DNA from 2 places in the Paenibacillus sp. FSL R10-2736 genome. Region 1 is predicted to be linked to the other one. Evidence: predicted binding sites of a transcription regulator. Region 1 holds the regulator's gene; the other holds the start of a gene.

Evidence for each region. The regulator NrdR, encoded in region 1, represses ribonucleotide reductase genes. The targets are predictions, from matches to a motif close to AACACNATATATNGTGTT.
Region 2: nrdI (class Ib ribonucleoside-diphosphate reductase assembly flavoprotein NrdI) is a predicted target of NrdR. The motif match lies at 5,292-5,309, and genes of this name have one in related genera.

Annotation. Positions count from the first base shown of each region.
Region 1 is NZ_JBBOBN010000001.1:4,977,651-4,985,969, reverse strand. Features, by position in the region: gene coaE (dephospho-CoA kinase) at 1-505, shown strand, start outside; gene NSQ73_RS21515 (lytic transglycosylase domain-containing protein) at 505-1,068, shown strand; gene NSQ73_RS21510 (alpha/beta-type small acid-soluble spore protein) at 1,168-1,386, opposite strand; gene nrdR (transcriptional regulator NrdR) at 1,551-2,027, shown strand; tRNA gene NSQ73_RS21500 (tRNA-Ala) at 2,274-2,349, shown strand; tRNA gene NSQ73_RS21495 (tRNA-Lys) at 2,356-2,428, shown strand; gene NSQ73_RS21490 (GNAT family N-acetyltransferase) at 3,045-3,593, shown strand; gene NSQ73_RS21485 (TetR/AcrR family transcriptional regulator) at 3,757-4,350, shown strand; gene NSQ73_RS21480 (DoxX family protein) at 4,371-4,826, shown strand; partial or broken gene NSQ73_RS21475 (transcriptional regulator) at 5,132-5,353, opposite strand; gene NSQ73_RS21470 (TerD family protein) at 5,765-7,093, opposite strand; gene NSQ73_RS21465 (hypothetical protein) at 7,146-7,709, opposite strand; gene NSQ73_RS21460 (IS1096 element passenger TnpR family protein) at 7,834-8,310, shown strand.
Region 2 is NZ_JBBOBN010000001.1:1,345,658-1,353,976, forward strand. Features, by position in the region: gene NSQ73_RS05835 (ABC transporter ATP-binding protein) at 1-693, shown strand, start outside; gene NSQ73_RS05840 (ABC transporter permease) at 686-1,447, shown strand; gene nrdF (class 1b ribonucleoside-diphosphate reductase subunit beta) at 1,776-2,735, opposite strand; gene nrdE (class 1b ribonucleoside-diphosphate reductase subunit alpha) at 2,773-4,857, opposite strand; gene nrdI (class Ib ribonucleoside-diphosphate reductase assembly flavoprotein NrdI) at 4,844-5,203, opposite strand; gene NSQ73_RS05860 (carbohydrate ABC transporter permease) at 5,589-6,548, shown strand; gene NSQ73_RS05865 (carbohydrate ABC transporter permease) at 6,548-7,396, shown strand; gene NSQ73_RS05870 (sensor histidine kinase) at 7,508-8,319, shown strand, end outside.

The DNA of each region.
Region 1 (8,319 bases):
CGTTATCGCCAGAGAGGTTATGCTCCCCGGTCATCCGGTGCTGGCCGCTGCTGTACAGGCTTTTGGAGAGACGATTCTGCAGCCGGACGGAACACTGGACCGGGCGAGGCTGGGGGAGATGGTTTTCCGGGATCCGGAAGCACTTCAGACCTTGAACAATCTGACACATCCGGCGATCCGCACAGAAATTAAGGACCGTATGTATGCGTTAGATCAGGAAGATCCGCAGCGGCTGGTTATTGTTGATATTCCGCTGCTCTATGAATCACAGCTGGACAATTTATTCGATCAGATTATTGTGGTCTATGTGCCCCGCAGAGTCCAGTTGGCCCGGCTCATGGCGCGGAGCGGAATGACGCTGGAACAAGCCGAGAACCGGCTGAAGTCGCAGATGGACATCGAACTGAAGCGCAGGAAAGCCGACTATGTGATCGACAACAGCGGTGATCCCGGAGCTACGGAGCGGCAGGTTGCCGGCCTGTGGGACAGGCTGGGCCTCTCATGATGAAGTGGCTGCGCAAAAAAAGAGTACTGCTGCTGCTGTTTATCGGCTTTACAGCGATCCTGTTCCTGAGCACCAATTGGATGTCGTGGTTTTATCCGATACATTATAAAGATGAGATCCGCAAACACAGCCTTACTTATGAGATGGACCCGTTCCTGGTGGCGTCAATTATCCGCGTTGAGACCAATTTCAAGACCGGACGCGAATCCAAAAAGGGTGCACTCGGACTGATGCAGCTGATGCCGGATACCGCCAAGTGGGCGCTGGAAAAGGCCAAGCTTCCCGAAGTGTCTCTTGAGCGGCTAAAAGAAGAGCCATCCTCCAATATCGAACTGGGCACCTGGTATTTGTCTACGCTTTCGCGGCAGTTTGACGGCAACCGCACAGCGGTTATAGCGGCCTATAATGCGGGCCCCGGCAAAGTGCAGAGCTGGCTGGATGAAGGCCGGTGGGACGGAACAGAAGCATCTGTGAAGGACATCCCGTTCGGAGAGACCCGTCACTACGTACAGCGTGTTATCTATTATTATGACCAATACACGGAGCTCTACAGTGAATTCTGAGGCTCTGCTTTAAATATTGCGTTTGTGCCGACATAAAAAGAAGCATCAAACGGCCCGGAGGCCGTTCAATACTTCTTTAGGCAAGCTTATGGAGACAGGTTATTTGTATTGACCTGCCAATTGCTGTTCAGCCAGGGTTACAAGACGTTTAGTGATGTAACCACCGATCGAACCGTTTTCGTAAGAAGTTTTATTGCCTTGGTATCCATCTGGGGAGAGGGTGATACCTAGTTCTTGGGCAACTTCGAATTTCAGTTGTTCCAAGGCACCGCGTGAATTTGGAGCTACCAGGTTATTGGAGCTGTTGTTTTGGCTCATTGCTGTTCACCTCCTATCGGTTGGTAACTGTATTATGTGCCGGACTTGCCATATTCATAACAACAAATAAACGGTGATTTCTGGAAATTAACATAAGCCCCGTGTAGCCTGGTTTTTCAGGAGCGGGGCATACCCATTCTTACTATGAGGAAGTGATGAAGCTTATGAAATGCCCTTACTGTGATCACACCAATACCAAAGTGCTTGACTCCCGTCCAGCCAATGAGAATAAGTCCATCCGCCGCAGGCGCGAATGCGAACTGTGCAGCCGCCGCTTCACCACCTTCGAAATGATTGAAGAGACCCCGCTGATTGTCATCAAAAAAGACGGCAGCCGCGAAGAGTTCAGCCGTGACAAAATCCTCCGTGGCCTCATCCGCGCCTGTGAGAAACGTCCCGTTTCCGTAGAGCGTCTGGAAGTCATCGTATCCGAGGTTGAGAAAAGCCTGCGCGGCATCGCCCTGGCCGAGATCGAGAGCCGCCAGATCGGCGAGCTGGTCATGGAGCAGCTCTATCCTGTAGATGAGGTAGCTTACGTTCGCTTCGCGTCCGTGTACCGCCAGTTCAAGGACATCAACATGTTTATGAAGGAACTGAAGGGACTGCTCTCTAAGGGTACTGAGGAGCTGGACGGGCTGTAGGAGGCTTTGTGAAGAGGTAATGTGCCATTCCTGGCATAAAGGGGCTAGCCTTGATATTGTGAGGCTGGCCTCTGTGTGAAGCGCCTCTGCATAGAAATTAATTAATTTTATAAAAGTGTTGACACTGATGCTGAATTTCTGTATTATATAGAAGTCGCCTACGAAACATAACAACTTGAAAGCGACTTGAGCGAACCGCTCAAAATGGATTTCAGAATACATAATGTGATTCGAAATCAAGCGTATGGGGAATTAGCTCAGCTGGGAGAGCGCATCGCTGGCAGCGATGAGGTCAGGGGTTCGAGCCCCCTATTCTCCACCATACTACGGACTCTTAGCTCAGTTGGTAGAGCAGTAGACTCTTAATCTATTTGTCCAGGGTTCGAGCCCCTGAGAGTCCATCACAGAAGAAACGGCAGAGATGCCGTTTTTTTGTTGTTTCTTCATACCATATATATAGCTGTAGACGGATATCGAAAATTATGTATTCGTTCTTATAGCATGTTCTTCCGGGGACTTTTATATAAATCAAGGGAGCATCTCTTCCCAGGCGGGTGATACTACACCTGTAATATCGAATGTTGAAACTAATTTCCCCAAAAAAGATGGTTGGTACATAGTTCCGAAGAACAGCGGCGAACTGGATGTTTCCGTAAATGCTACAAACGTTGAAACGATTCTTTTTTGGGCGGTCCCAACGGGCACAGAAGCTTGGGGAGAGAGAGAACTTGTCGGTTACGATATAAATGGAGAAGATGGTTGGAATCTAACCTGGAATATATCTGGGATGTCATTGCATCATCGAATTGCCATCCAAGCATTAGGGAGCGATGGGAGAACAATCACCGATGAAACGATACAAATTACTAACGAATAGATCACGATTGGATAACCCATTCATTTTCAAATTGCGATTTGATGAAGAAGGGGCTGGGGTGCACCAGCCTTTACTCAAGGATAGTTGTGCAGTGTACTCTTCGCGGCTAGTCATTGATTCTTTAAGAAGGGAGTAATTCCATGATCATTAATAATCAGGAATACCTTGTCAAAGGTTTAAACTACACGATCCGTTCAGCAGTGAAGGCAGATGCGAAGTCTCTGTCCGGGGTAAGGCTTCAGGTTGACGGGGAGACCGAGCATATGGACCGGGTGCCGGGAGAAGCTTTTATTGATGAAGCCGGATTTGAAACAATTATTGAGAGGGATACGAGCCATCCGCTGAATATATGTCTGGTTGCAGAAGCGGACGGCAGAATCATTGGCTATTCCCGGTGTGAAGGACATGATCTTCAGCGGTTTAAGCACAAGGTGGAATTTGGGGTAGGAGTCTTGAAACAATATTGGGGCTTCGGAGTAGGCGCAAACCTTTTGCAGGCGTCCATTTCCTGGGCTGACGCAAACGGAATAACCAAAATCATTCTAAGCGGCGTTCTGGAAACCAATGAGAAGGCTATCCGCTTGTACCAAAGCCTTGGTTTTGAAGTTGAAGGGATACTGAAGAAGGACCGTATCCTGTCAGACGGCAAATATTACAGTACATATATGATGGCGAGATATACAGATTAGGCCTGAGAGTAGAATGGCTTGATTATCCCCAAGAACGGCAGAGCTGCTGTTCTTTTTTATTTGTCTCGGGTATCTGAGCCCCCTTTTCTATTTACAAACCGATGGTCGGTATGTATAATCATGATAAATTAAAGTCCAAGCAGAACGAAGGAGGAGAATCGCCATGAAGAACTCAGATCGCCGGAAGCAGACCATCCGGCAACTACTGGATGCAACCAAGGAATTGTTGCGGGATAAAAGCTGCCATGCGATCACCTTAAAGGACATCATGGAGCAATCGCAATTATCGAAGGGTGCAATATTCCATTATGTAAAGAGTAAGGATGAGATTTTTGCCTGGGTGCTGGAGGAGCGGCTTGAAGCTGTGAATGAACGTTTTGAGGAAGAAGTGGCAGGCAGCCTTAACAAAACATTCGACGGGCCAATGCTGGCCATCTCCAAGAGCCTTGCAGGATTGGAAGACAGCCATGAAGCGACCAATAAGGTTCTTCTATACTTGATGGGCAAGGAGAATGAACCCGCGGTAGCGGAAGTGCTTGAGCATTTTCATGAGCGGTCGGTATCAGTCTCCAGGCAGTGGATTACAACGGGTCAAAGGCACGGGGTGATCAAAGAAAACGTGAACCCTGATGAGACGGCGGAATTGTTCGTCCTGCTGTCACTGGGTCTGCGTGTGCGGGCATCCCTGCGCCCATCATCTAGGTCAGTTGCAGCGAAAGAGGTATCGGACTTTATGGCCGGAATTCTAAAAAAATAAAGTTAAGGGAGGATTATAAAATGGTTCCTTTTATAGCGCTCATCTTATCCTTTTTGCTGTTTCGGGTGGTTGGTTTCCTGGGCGTGACTTATTGGAATGACTGGCATACCTCCATTCAATGGGCAGTATCCATAATGCTCCTAATGGGTGCTTCTGCTCATTGGGGGCGGCGGCGGTCTGATTTGGTAAGAATGGTGCCGCCTGGTTTTCCGCAGAAAGAATGGATTGTGACGGTTACCGGGATCTTGGAAATTGCCGGAGCTATCGGTATCCTTCTGCCCGTTTTCTCACCAGCTGCTTCTGTGTGCCTCGTTTTGCTTCTTATCGCAATGCTCCCCGCCAATATCTATGCCGCCCGCAACAAGTTGACAACTGGCGGCAAGCCTGTGCCGAAATTGCCGGTGCGCATAGGAATTCAGATCATATTTATCACTGCAGTACTGCTTGCCTCCCCAGTGTTCTATCTACCTGGTTAACGGGAGGAACACTCAGCCATCCGCTACAAGCAACAAATTAAGCTGCTGCACCTCTTGCCCGCCCACTCACACGCCTCTACCTGCCACGACCGGAGCGACATAGTGCCATTTGTTGTTGCATACAACACTATTATTTATAAATCATTCCCTAGTTTTGACGCCAGGCAACCATTCCTCCCCTAAAGATCGTTATAAGAACAGATCAAATTATCTGGCAATTTAGCATGCTGCCCACCCCTGTTACTTAGTTAAACTCTTAGCTGATAGGCACGATTACGCTACTGCCCGCCGCTTGCGATATCCAATCTAACATCAAGATCCCTGGCATGAGGTCTATAGCCCTGAATCTCAATTCCGCCCTTTACACCTCCAGGCATATAAGCCAAATCCAAATGTCGGTACCCGTTATTGAAGTCGCGCACTTCCCATTCCGGAAACAAATGATCCAGATTCCCGATTGCCGGAAACCATATTGTGCGGAGGAACTCAACGGTTCCATGGCCTAATCCTTTACCGAGTAACTCCTTTCACCAGTGGTTACTTTCATTCTCCAAGTTGTTTTTCGCGGTGCTCCTCCTTGAGCGCTATTTTCCCTCGCAAAAAAGCCGCCTTAATACTCACCCCTTCCTTAAATCAATCTTGGATGGGGGAGAGCATTAAAAGCGGCGTGTGCTTCAAAACCTATGTCTTCTATTATAACGCGAAGTGAAAAGTGAATTCAATTTATTTCGTAGGAGTGTGTAGTAAGCTGAATTATCGAATTGCCTTTTTGATAATCAGCATATTTTGCCGAGCTAACGGACCATACGGTACTTATCCCATGGCATTTGGCAATATTTCACCCGAATATCTGCAAATAAGTACATCTGTGTCCGTAAGAAATACGAAACAGGGTTTCTCAAGGAAATAAGAACTCTCTGGTCCGCAACCGAGCCCCTCTATTTGCTCCCGGCTTCCCACTTCAGATTCCAGTTATAGTGCTGATCTAATTCCTCGTGTCCGGCGAAATATTCTACGAGCCGCTCCACGCTGAAGGTCTCGTCCTGCTGATTACGAATCATGGCGATGGCACACATTCCCTTATTATTGTTATGCTCATCCAGCCGGACCTCGATCTCAGGCCCGTCCTGCTGCCTGATAGTCACACGGGCGTCAGCCTGCGACCAGTTCGTGATTCCCTCATAGATAAAGGCAAAGACAACAATCCGGCTGATCTCGGAAAGATAATGGCCGTTAATCCGCAGATTCTCACCTGTGGCGATCGATCCGGTGCGGTCATCCCCGTCCAGGGAAATGTAGGGCGGCCTGTTCAAGCTGCCGAAGGACTCACCGAGTGCCTGGACAGAGCCCTTAAGCCCGTTTTTTAATTCAAACAGACAACCGAGATCAAGATCGATACCTTTGCTGCCGAACCAGCCGGATGATTGGGTCTGCACCCAGTTCAGGTTAATCAGGATCTCGCCTAGTGATCCTGCCCCTTTCTGCAGATTGATCCGCTCCCCGCGTTTCTTAAGCAGGAGGGTACCCGGATTTAATGGAGGGGCTGGCGGTGCTGCTGGCGATGCTGGAGGTAAAGCTGGTGAAGAAGGAGGCAAATTACCCGCCGGTTTAGGCCGTGACCTCAGCTCAGGGAGAATAAGGGGAGACTGCTGCGGCTGAACCACCCGGCTGGCGGGCTGGACAGACGGCAGAATGTCATTGACCCGAATCCCATAACTTTGGCATAGGGCAGCTAAACCGCCTGCATATCCGGAACCCACTGCGCTGAATTTCCATTCATTCTGGTATCTGTAGATTTCTCCGGCGACAATCGCGGTCTCTACAGTGAACGCTTTACCCAGCCTGTAGCGGAGAAGCTCAGTTCCATCAGCAGCATTGATGATCCGTAAATATGCATCGTCCAGCAGCGAGAAGCTGTGCTGCCGCTTCTCAGCCTCATAGATCGTTAGTGCAAATGCAATCCGCTCGTATTCTGCAGGAATCTGACTGAGACTGACAGCGATTTGTGTGTTATCGGTTAACCCTGCGTAGGCTTTTTTATCAGACTGCAATACACTTACAGATTGGTCAGGAGTAGAAAGGTTGCCATAAAAAATAAGGTCCTCATCTTTTGAGACGCTCTGGGATGGCGTAAGCAAAAAGGCGGAAAAATCAACCTCAACCGCAGAGCCCGTATTGTGCCAGCCCATTCCGACGATGATACGGGTAAGGAGAGGCGTATCTTTTGTTAAGTTGCATTTTTGTCCCTTTATCAGCTGAGCGGTCATTGGAACCAGCCTTTCATAAGATTAGTAGAATTGAATGAATACGTGAAGGAGCTTAGAATCTGCCGCGTCTTCCGGCATCGAGGTTCGGACCATTCAGACTGGATAGCTTATCTAAAGAATGTTCGTAGATACGTACAATATCCTGCACCTTTTGGAATTCCGGATCCGAGGGGCCCAGATTGTCCATGAACATCCGCTGCAGGATTTCTCTATAAAAGGAAATGCGGTTCTCGACGAGACTACATTCGTAATCAATGACCTCTTCCACCGAGTGCTGCTGAACAAATTCCATCAGGTCATCAGCCGGGTTATCGTAGGACTCCCGCTCATTGCGCGCGGCAACCGGAGTGTTCACATTATCGAGGTTAACAGTGGAACGTATATCGGTGAAAAGAATTCCCTCTTTTGCCAGCATGACCTGAAAAGGCTTGTGCTTGAACAGCTCTTGGGCGACAAGAGAGCACATTGCCGGATTCCTCAGCAGAATGCCGTCAAAGGGGTGAAGCACCCAGCCTCTGTCATCCCGGTACAGGCTGAACGTGAAGTACTCGCCTCCATACTCATATTTCAGATTAATTGTAGTCTCTGAAGTAAGCTCATATTGAAATGCATCCATTCAAGTTCGTGCCTCCTGCTTCTTATTGGGATTTCTATTAGCATAGCAGAAGATGGGGAATCTTGGGAGAGCACGGTTGATTATTTATATAAGATTTAGTAGTTTAGTAGTGAGGTGATGAACGATGAAGAATAATGAAGGCATAGCCTTTAAAATAACCTTAAGCGACAGGAACGGTGCGGTTCGTGGACGGCCTTTCCGTAATATAGTCATTGCTGCCGAAGACTCATTGTATGCTCTGGCGGAAATTTCGATTGAAGCCTTTGATTTTGATCTGGATCACGCCTTTGGTTTCTATGATAATATCAAAAACTGGACGCGCTCTGAAGAAGGCTACGAGCTGTTTGCTGATATCGGTGAGAAGACGAAGTTCCCCGGCGTGAACAGGGCAAAAATCAATAAAGTATTCCATACTCCTAAACAAAAGATGTTACTCTTATTCGACTACGGTGATGAATGGCATTTTATTGTTCAGTATCTGGGAACTATAGAGGTGAGTCCGGGTCAGAAATTACCGAGGATTATGGAGAGTGACGGAGAGGTGCCAAATCAATATGGAGGTTTCGGAGACGAAGAAGAATATGAGGACGAAGATGAATAACCTGCCGGC
Region 2 (8,319 bases), 3.6 Mb from region 1:
ATGGGTGTGCTGATTGAGAATCCCGGACTCTACCCCAATTATTCGGCCTATGAGAATCTGAATCTGCTTGCCATTGCCTATGGCCTCAAGGACAGGAACGGGGCTATAGAGAGATTGCTGAAGCTGGTGGGACTGGACAGTAAGAATACCTCCAAAGTCAAAAGCTTCTCCATGGGCATGAAGCAGCGGCTGGGGATAGCGGTTGCTTTGCTAGGCAGCCCCGATGTGCTGATCCTGGATGAGCCGATTAACGGACTTGATCCCCAAGGCATTGCCGAGATCAGACAACTGATTGTAGAGCTGAACCAGACTGGATTAACGATCCTCATCTCCAGCCATATTCTTGAGGAATTATCCAAGATAGCAACCAAGTATGCCATTATCCATCAGGGAGAATTCGTCCAGGTGATCTCCAGGGAAGAGTTGCAGCAGCGCTGCGAGGAACGGATCGAAATTGGCGTAGAGGAGGCCAGGATGGCCCTTCCAGTGCTGGAGCGTGAGCTGAAGATCACGAAATATAAGGTGGTTGACAGCCGGACGATATATGTATACGACGAGAATGTTCATATCCGGCAGATCGTCAAGGTGCTGGCAGAACATGGAGTCATGGTAGATTCCATAGCGAAGCATAAGCAGAGCCTGGAGCAATATTTCCTGGAGCTCACGGAAAGTGCAGGTGACCGCCATGATTAATCTGCTTAAAATGGACCTGTACCGCTTCAGGAGAAATAGAATGATGTATCTGCTGCTGCTGTTGTTCTGCGCATTTCAAATCTTCGGTATTTATATGATGAAGCAATACGAGCAGCCCCTGGAAGGCGGTATTCCGGTCAGCACTTTAACCGAGAGCGAATTCATCCAATATACGATCTCACAGCCGCCTTCATGGATGCTGATCTATATTGCAGTCTTCACGATCTATTTCTATATGAGCGAATTTAACTCAGGCTTCCATAAAAACTATATTTCAATGAGAAAAGCAAGAATCTACTCGGTACTCTCGAAAATAGTGATTCTCGCCCTTTTTGTAGCGATGCTGTTCCTGACGATGCTGATTGCGGATTGGATCGGGAGAAAGCTGTTTTTTGAGCATACGGACATGGGGGACCTTGCCACTATCATCAAGCTGCTGATCAGCCAATTCCTGCTGCACTGGGCGTTCGCGATGCTTATCCTCTGTATTGCCATGATCGCAAAGAACTTGCTCATCAGCTTAAGCGCGGGATTCATTCTGGCGCTGAATGTTATAGGGATGGTGCTGGGTGCGCTGGAATCCCAAATGGATGGTGTTCGTCTAACGAAATACCTGCTCATTAATACGATAGTCCGGGTGAAGGATTTCAATAGTCCAGCGGACATGGTGCATACGTTTGGCGTTGCAGCGGCAGTGATTCTATTATTCGGCATCCTTGCCGTCCGGTATAAGATCAGGGAGGATCTGAATTAGGGAATATTACGATAAAATCACTCTTTCTGGTATGCCCCCGGCAAACACTACGCTTCAAAAAAAAGCACCCGTCAGCTTGTCTCTCAGCTGGCGGGTGCCTTATTAATTAAAACTATATAAGCTGAATAAAAGAATATAACCAAAAGCGAGAAGGAACGGAAGGGGATTTTGGAACTGTAGGAGCGTTAGCGTTCGCCTTTAGGTTTGGATTTCTACCACGGACAGCGGTTAAATTCAGGAAATCCAAACCTAACAGCGGCCGGAAGTCCAAATATTCTCTGTAGTGACGGCTGAGCTTTAAGTTAGGTTCTTAGATTCAGCTTCTATTTCAGAAGCTGAAATCTTCATCCCGCAAAGGCTCCACGTTCATCGCGCGGACGTAGCCGTTGCCTTTTTTGGAGAAAAAGTCATGCTGCTTGGTGTGGGTGCTGATTCCGTTCTGGACGATCGGGTTGATCTCTTCCTCTGCGAACAGCGGGTCCAGCCCCAGGTTCATCATCGCCTTGTTGGCGTTGTAGCGCAGGAAGGCCTTCACTTCATCTACAAGCCCGATCTGGGCGTAGATTTGCTCGGTATACTGCTCCTCGTTGGCATGCAGCAGACGCAGCAGTCCGACCAGCGTCTGGTAGACATCGCGCTGATCGTCTTCGGACAGCTCCTCGAAGATCTCCTGGGCGAGCACGCCGACGTAGACGCCGTGGATGCTCTCATCCCGCAGGATCAGGTCGATGATCTCGCCGCTGCAGGTCATTTTGCCCTGGCCGGCCAGATAGAGCGGGTAGAAGAAGCCGCTGTAGAACAAGTAGCTTTCCAGCAGAACAGAGGCAGCCATTGCCAGATAGAGGTCTTTGGGCGACTCGATCTTCTTGTAATATTCCGAGATGGTCTCTGCCTTGAATTGCAGGAACGTATTGTCCTCCACCCAGCGGAAGATGCCGTCGATCTCCTCGGTCGAAGCCAGTGTTGTAAAAATACTGCTGTAAGACTTGGCATGGATCTGCTCCATCATCCCCATGAAGCCGAGGACCGCCTTGCGCTGCAAGCCGTCCACATGCTCCATAATCTGCGGCATGCCTACGCCGCCCTGGATGGTATCGAGCAGGGTCAGTCCGCCCAGCACCTTCATATAAGAGTCCTTTTCGATCTCGCTCAGCGTGAGCCAGGACATTTTGTCATCGGATAATGGAATTTCGTCGTCGGTCCAGAACTGCATAATATTCTGATTCCAGAACATCAGCGAGTAGTCGTCGTCGGGACGGTTCCAGTTCACGGCTTTGATTGCACTCATAATGATCTATTCTCCCTTTCTGTACCTGTGCCCGCTCTTAGATGGAGCAGGACAGGCATTCCTCGACAGACAGTTTATTGGTCCGGGTGTAGTACAGGGATTTCAGCCCTTTGTGTGCCGCATACAGGTAAGAACGGGCCAGCTCACGGGTCGTTACATCACTGTTCACATGCAGGACCGTTGAGATACCCTGGTCGATATGAGGCTGAATTTCCGCAATCAGGTCAATCACCTTGAACTGGTCCATCTGGTACGCTGATTTATAGAAGAATACATTGTCCGGACGCAGGTAAGGCATCGGATAGTAGGTGGTCGAGTTGGCATACGTGCGTGTCTCGATCTGTTCTACAATCGGCATTACACTGGACGTGGCATTCTGGATGTAAGAGATGCTCGCAGTCGGCGCAATCGCCAGACGGTAGGCATGGTACAAGCCGTTCTTCATCACATCATCACGCAGCTGCTTCCAGTCCTCGGTTGTAGGAATATAGATGCCCTCGAACAGCTCCTGCGCTCTTGCAGTAACCGGACGGTAGTCCGTGGTCAGGTAACGGTCGAAATACACGCCGGACGCATAATCGGATTCTGCGAAGCCATGGAAGGTCTCGCCAGTCTCCGCTGCGATCTGCATACTCTTTTCAATCGAATGGAAGTTCATCGTCATGAAGAAGGTCCGGGCGAAATCGCGGGCCTGCTCACTCTCATAAGCAATCTTGTTCTTGGCAAAGTAACCGTGCAGATTCATCACACCCAGGCCGACGGAGTGCATCTCTTTATTCGCTTTGGCCACGCCAGGAGCATTGGAGACCGTAGTCATATCGCTGACTGCAGTCAGTGCGAGCATGCCTTCATGAACGGATTCACGAATCTTGCCATGCTCCATCACATTCACAATGTTGAGGGAAGCCAGGTTGCAGCTGATATCACGGCGGATCGCGTCCTGCTCTCCATAGTTGTTAATCTCGGAAGTCTCCTGCAATTGGAAAATCTCGGTGCACAGGTTCGACATCTTGATCTGTCCCACATTACGCAAGGCGTGGGCGTTATTGGCATTGCTCTTGTTCATAATATACGGATAGCCCGATTCGAGCTGGATCATGGCGATTTTGGTCAGCATGTCGCGTGCGCTCATGGCAACCTTCTTCTTCACGCGCGAATCGGCGAGCAGGGTATCGTACATCACGTCCAGATCCATATCATCCAGATGCGTTCCATACGCCTGGAATACAGTATAAGGAGCGAATACATGCAGCGGCTGATTATCCTGCGCCAGCTTGTAGAAGCGGTTAGGCACGATCAGGCCGATAGACAACGTCTTCAGGCGTGTCCGTTCGTCGGCGTTGATTTTTTTGCTGTCCAGGAATTCGAGAACATCCCAGCCGAAAATATTATAATAAGCCGCGCCCGAACCCTTGCGCTGACCCATCTGGTCCGCGTAGGAGAAGCCGTCTTCCATGAGCTTCAGGACAGGCATGATGCCCTTGGCAGCATCCTCGACGCCCTTAATCGTCTCGCCGCGCGAGCGCAGCTTGGACAGATTGACCGCCACACCGCCGCCGATCTTGGACAGCTGCATGCAGGTGTTCAGTACATAGTTGATCGAATTGAGCGAGTCGTCCATTTCCAGCAGGAAGCAGGAGACCATCTCACCACGGCGGCTCTTGCCGGCATTGAGGAAGGTCGGGGTAGCCGGCTGCAGGCGCTGCTCCATCATCGAGCGGGCCAGCGTGCGGGCTGTCTCCACGTTGCCGCGTCCCAGATGCAGGGCCACCACAGCTACGCGGTCCGGGTAATGCTCAAGGTATTGCTTACGGTCATTGCTTTTGACGGCATAGTCTGTGTAGAACTTGGAAGCCGCCATATAGGAAGGGAACTGGAAGTTATATTCGTGGGCAATCCGGTAGACGTCCTCCATCTCAGCTGCGGAATAACGGTCATACAGGTCCTCGTAGTAATCATTGGCAATCATATAATCGATCTTCGCTTTGGTAGTTGTGAAGGTCAGGCTGCGCCGCTCCACATCCCGCATGAACTCGGCTACTGCCTCCTGGTCCTTATCCAATTGGAAAAAGCCGCTTTCGTCTCTCTTCATCAACATGTTGTTCAGTTCAATATGCCGCAACCCGGTCCACCTCCTGTTTTATGCGCTGTACATCACCAAATGTTCCCGACAACTCAAACTTGCCGACCACCGGTACGTTGTAACGCTGTGCAATTAAATCTGCGCTGTGCGCGTATAGCTCACCCCAGTTTTTGTTGCCGCTCGCGGCGATGCCTTTGAGCCTGGAATGGTTCTTCTCTAAGAAAGAAGCTACCTTCTCTGGAATCTGTCCAAATCCGGTGGTGTATGTAACAAGCACGTAAGGCTCGTCGATCGTCATATGCTCTTCGATTTGAACAGCGGGAAGCTTCAGCTTATTGATGAACCTTCTAACGTTGCCGGTCTTGGAATCGTAAGCAATCAACATGGTCCCTAACCTCCTATAACATGTAGCTATTTCTACTTGACAAATGATGGCGGGCAATTTCACTAGATTTATTGGCTTTTCTATTATATACACTATATTTAGTAACGTTTAATCATTTTACTACCATATATTGAAAAGTCAATAGACCAACTGGTCCTTCTAACCCCCTGATTTGCCCGTGAAAAAGGGAGAAAACCACGCCCCGCCTGCATTCTATTCTCTTATAATTTATTAGTATTTTTTTTAAGCTTTTTTGTGGGCCGGTGTCCGGCGAGAATTGATCAATAGTGAAAGAAAAGCATTCATTACCCTCCTTCATGCCCGGCCCCTGTCAATCTATAATAAAAGAAAAGTTCCGATACAGAAGGAAGATAGGAGTAAATTCATGAATAATGCTGCTGCAAAGCAAGCCCCTGCGGGTTCTTTGAAAACGGTTCCGCCTGGCAAAACACGGATCAAACGCTGGGAATCTCCGCTCGCCGGCTATCTGTTTCTCTCTCCGTGGTTAATAGGTTTTTTCCTGCTGACCCTGGGGCCGATGATTATGTCCCTGTATTACTCGCTTACCGATTACTCGCTGCTGGAAGCACCGGAGTGGGTCGGATTTGCCAACTACACGAGAATCTTCACCCAGGATGATGTGTTTCCGTCTTCGCTGCGGATCACGATTACCTTCGTGCTGCTGACCGTGCCGCTGCGGCTGATGTTCGCCCTGGCGATTGCCATGCTGCTGAACCGCAAGATCAGGGGGATCAGCTTTTACCGGACGATGGTGTATTTCCCCTCATTGATCGGGACAAGTATCGCTGTATCGATTCTCTGGAAGAATATTTTCAGCCGCAACGGCTTCATTAATGACTTCCTGGGGATCTTCGGGATCAAGGGACCGGCATGGATTGCGGATCCGAAGTATGCACTGGGTACGCTGATCCTGCTGATGGTCTGGCAGTTCGGCTCGTCGATGATTATTTTCCTGGCCGGACTGAAGCAGATCCCGGGTGATCTGTACGAAGCGTCGTCTGTGGACGGAGCCAGCAAATTCCGCCAGTTCATCTCGATCACACTGCCGATGCTCTCGCCGATCATTATGTTCAATGCCATTCAGACGATGATCAATACGTTCCAGATGTTCACCCAGGCATTTGTCATCACGAACGGCGGTCCGGTGAAATCTACGTTTGTCTACGTCATGTATCTGTATGAAGAAGCCTTTACCAAGTTCCACATGGGGTATGCCTCGGCGCTGGCCTGGGTTCTGCTGCTGCTGATCGGACTGTTCACGGCCGTGCTGTTCGGAACTTCGAAATATTGGGTGTTCTATGAATCGCAAGGAGGCAAGAAATAATGGATGCTACCCGCTCAAGCAAAAAAATATTAACGCATGTATCTCTCCTCGTCGTCAGTCTGATTATGATGTATCCGATTTTTTGGTGGCTGGGTGCCTCGCTGAAGACGAATGAGGAGATGAGTTCGGCGGGTCTGTTCCCGAAGATTCCGCACTGGGCCAACTTCTCCGAAGGCTGGGTATCGGTGCCGAACTTTACTTTTACCCACTTCTATCTCAATACCTTTGAGCTTGTACTAGGTGTGCTGTTCACAAGTGTGATCTCCTGCAGTCTGGTTGCCTTTGCATTCTCCAGACTTGATTTCCCGCTGCGCAATTTCTGGTTCGCCATTATGCTGGTTACCCTGATGCTGCCAACCCAGGTTACGATTGTACCCCAGTATGTCATGTTCAGCGGCTGGGGCTGGATCAACACCTATCTGCCGTTCTACATTCCCCATCTGTTCGCCGGCGGGATCGGCGGCCCGTTCTTCATCTATCTGTTAGTCCAGTTTATGCGCTCCGTCCCCAAAGAGCTGGATGAGGCGGCCAAAATCGACGGCTGCTCCTGGTTCAGCATCTACTGGAGAATTATGCTGCCGCTGGTGAAGCCTGCGCTGGTTACGGTGGCGATCTATGCCTTCCTCTGGAACTGGGATGATTTCTTCGGGCAGATGCTTTATATTAATACTGTTGAAAAATACACGATCAATCTCGCACTTAAGCTGTTCATAGATTCACAGGGATCAGTGCCGTGGGGCCAGATGCTAGCCATGTCGCTTCTATCCATTACTCCGTCCGTACTGATCTTCTTCCTCGCCCAGAAGCATTTCGTGGAAGGGATGTCTGCGGGGGCGTTGAAGGGCTAGGATGCCTTATAAATTATCTAATAAGAGGGAATTAAAGCTGCGATGGTTCGCGGCTTTCTTTCTATGATTAGGACCATACAGGTTTCATGAGATATAGCAGGAGGATTCCACATGCGGGTTAACCCCTTTAAAACGCTGCGCATCGATGTTGTTTTCTTCTTTGGCTTCGCGCTGATTGTGGCAGCCCTGGTCGGCGTGACTGTCTTTTTCAGTTATGTAAGCGGGTCCAGAGAAATTGCCGGCAACACATCCTATTACCAGCAGAAGCTGCTCATTGAGCTGCATAAGAAGCTGAACACCAATCTCGTGGATATTGAGCAAAGCTCCAATACGGCTGCTCAGAATTTGAGCGACCAGTATGAAGCGATGCTGAACGGCACCCCGTATGACCGGGTGCGGGGACAAGCCAGTATCCGCTCCCAATTGAACAACTATGTATTCGGGATGCCGATCCTGCAGTCAATCCATGTCTATTCGGATATGACGCCGACTTATAATGTGCAGGAGTTTGTACAGTTTCTGCCGCTTGCACAGATGGAGCAGGAGGTCTGGTATGAGGATTTGCGCAACTCCGATTACAGCTGGCTGAGAGAGCGGATTATCAAGACCAACAGCGGGGATACCTCGGTGATTAGCTTTGCCCGCAAGGTCCATAACCGCTTTAACCGGTCGATTGCTGTGATGATCTTCAATGTCCGGGTTCCGGCCTTTCAGTCGCTGATTGCCACGGAGGACAACCGCTCCAACCTGGCACTGCTTGATGCCACGGGCAAGCTGATTACAGCTACAGGCGACCCCGGCTTCTTCGTGCAGAATGAGGCGCAGATCAAGACCCATCTCGATTCTCAGACGAACGGCGCCAAGCGGACCGGTGACGAATTTCTCGTATGGTCCTCATCGCTCGATTCCCAGTGGTCACTGGT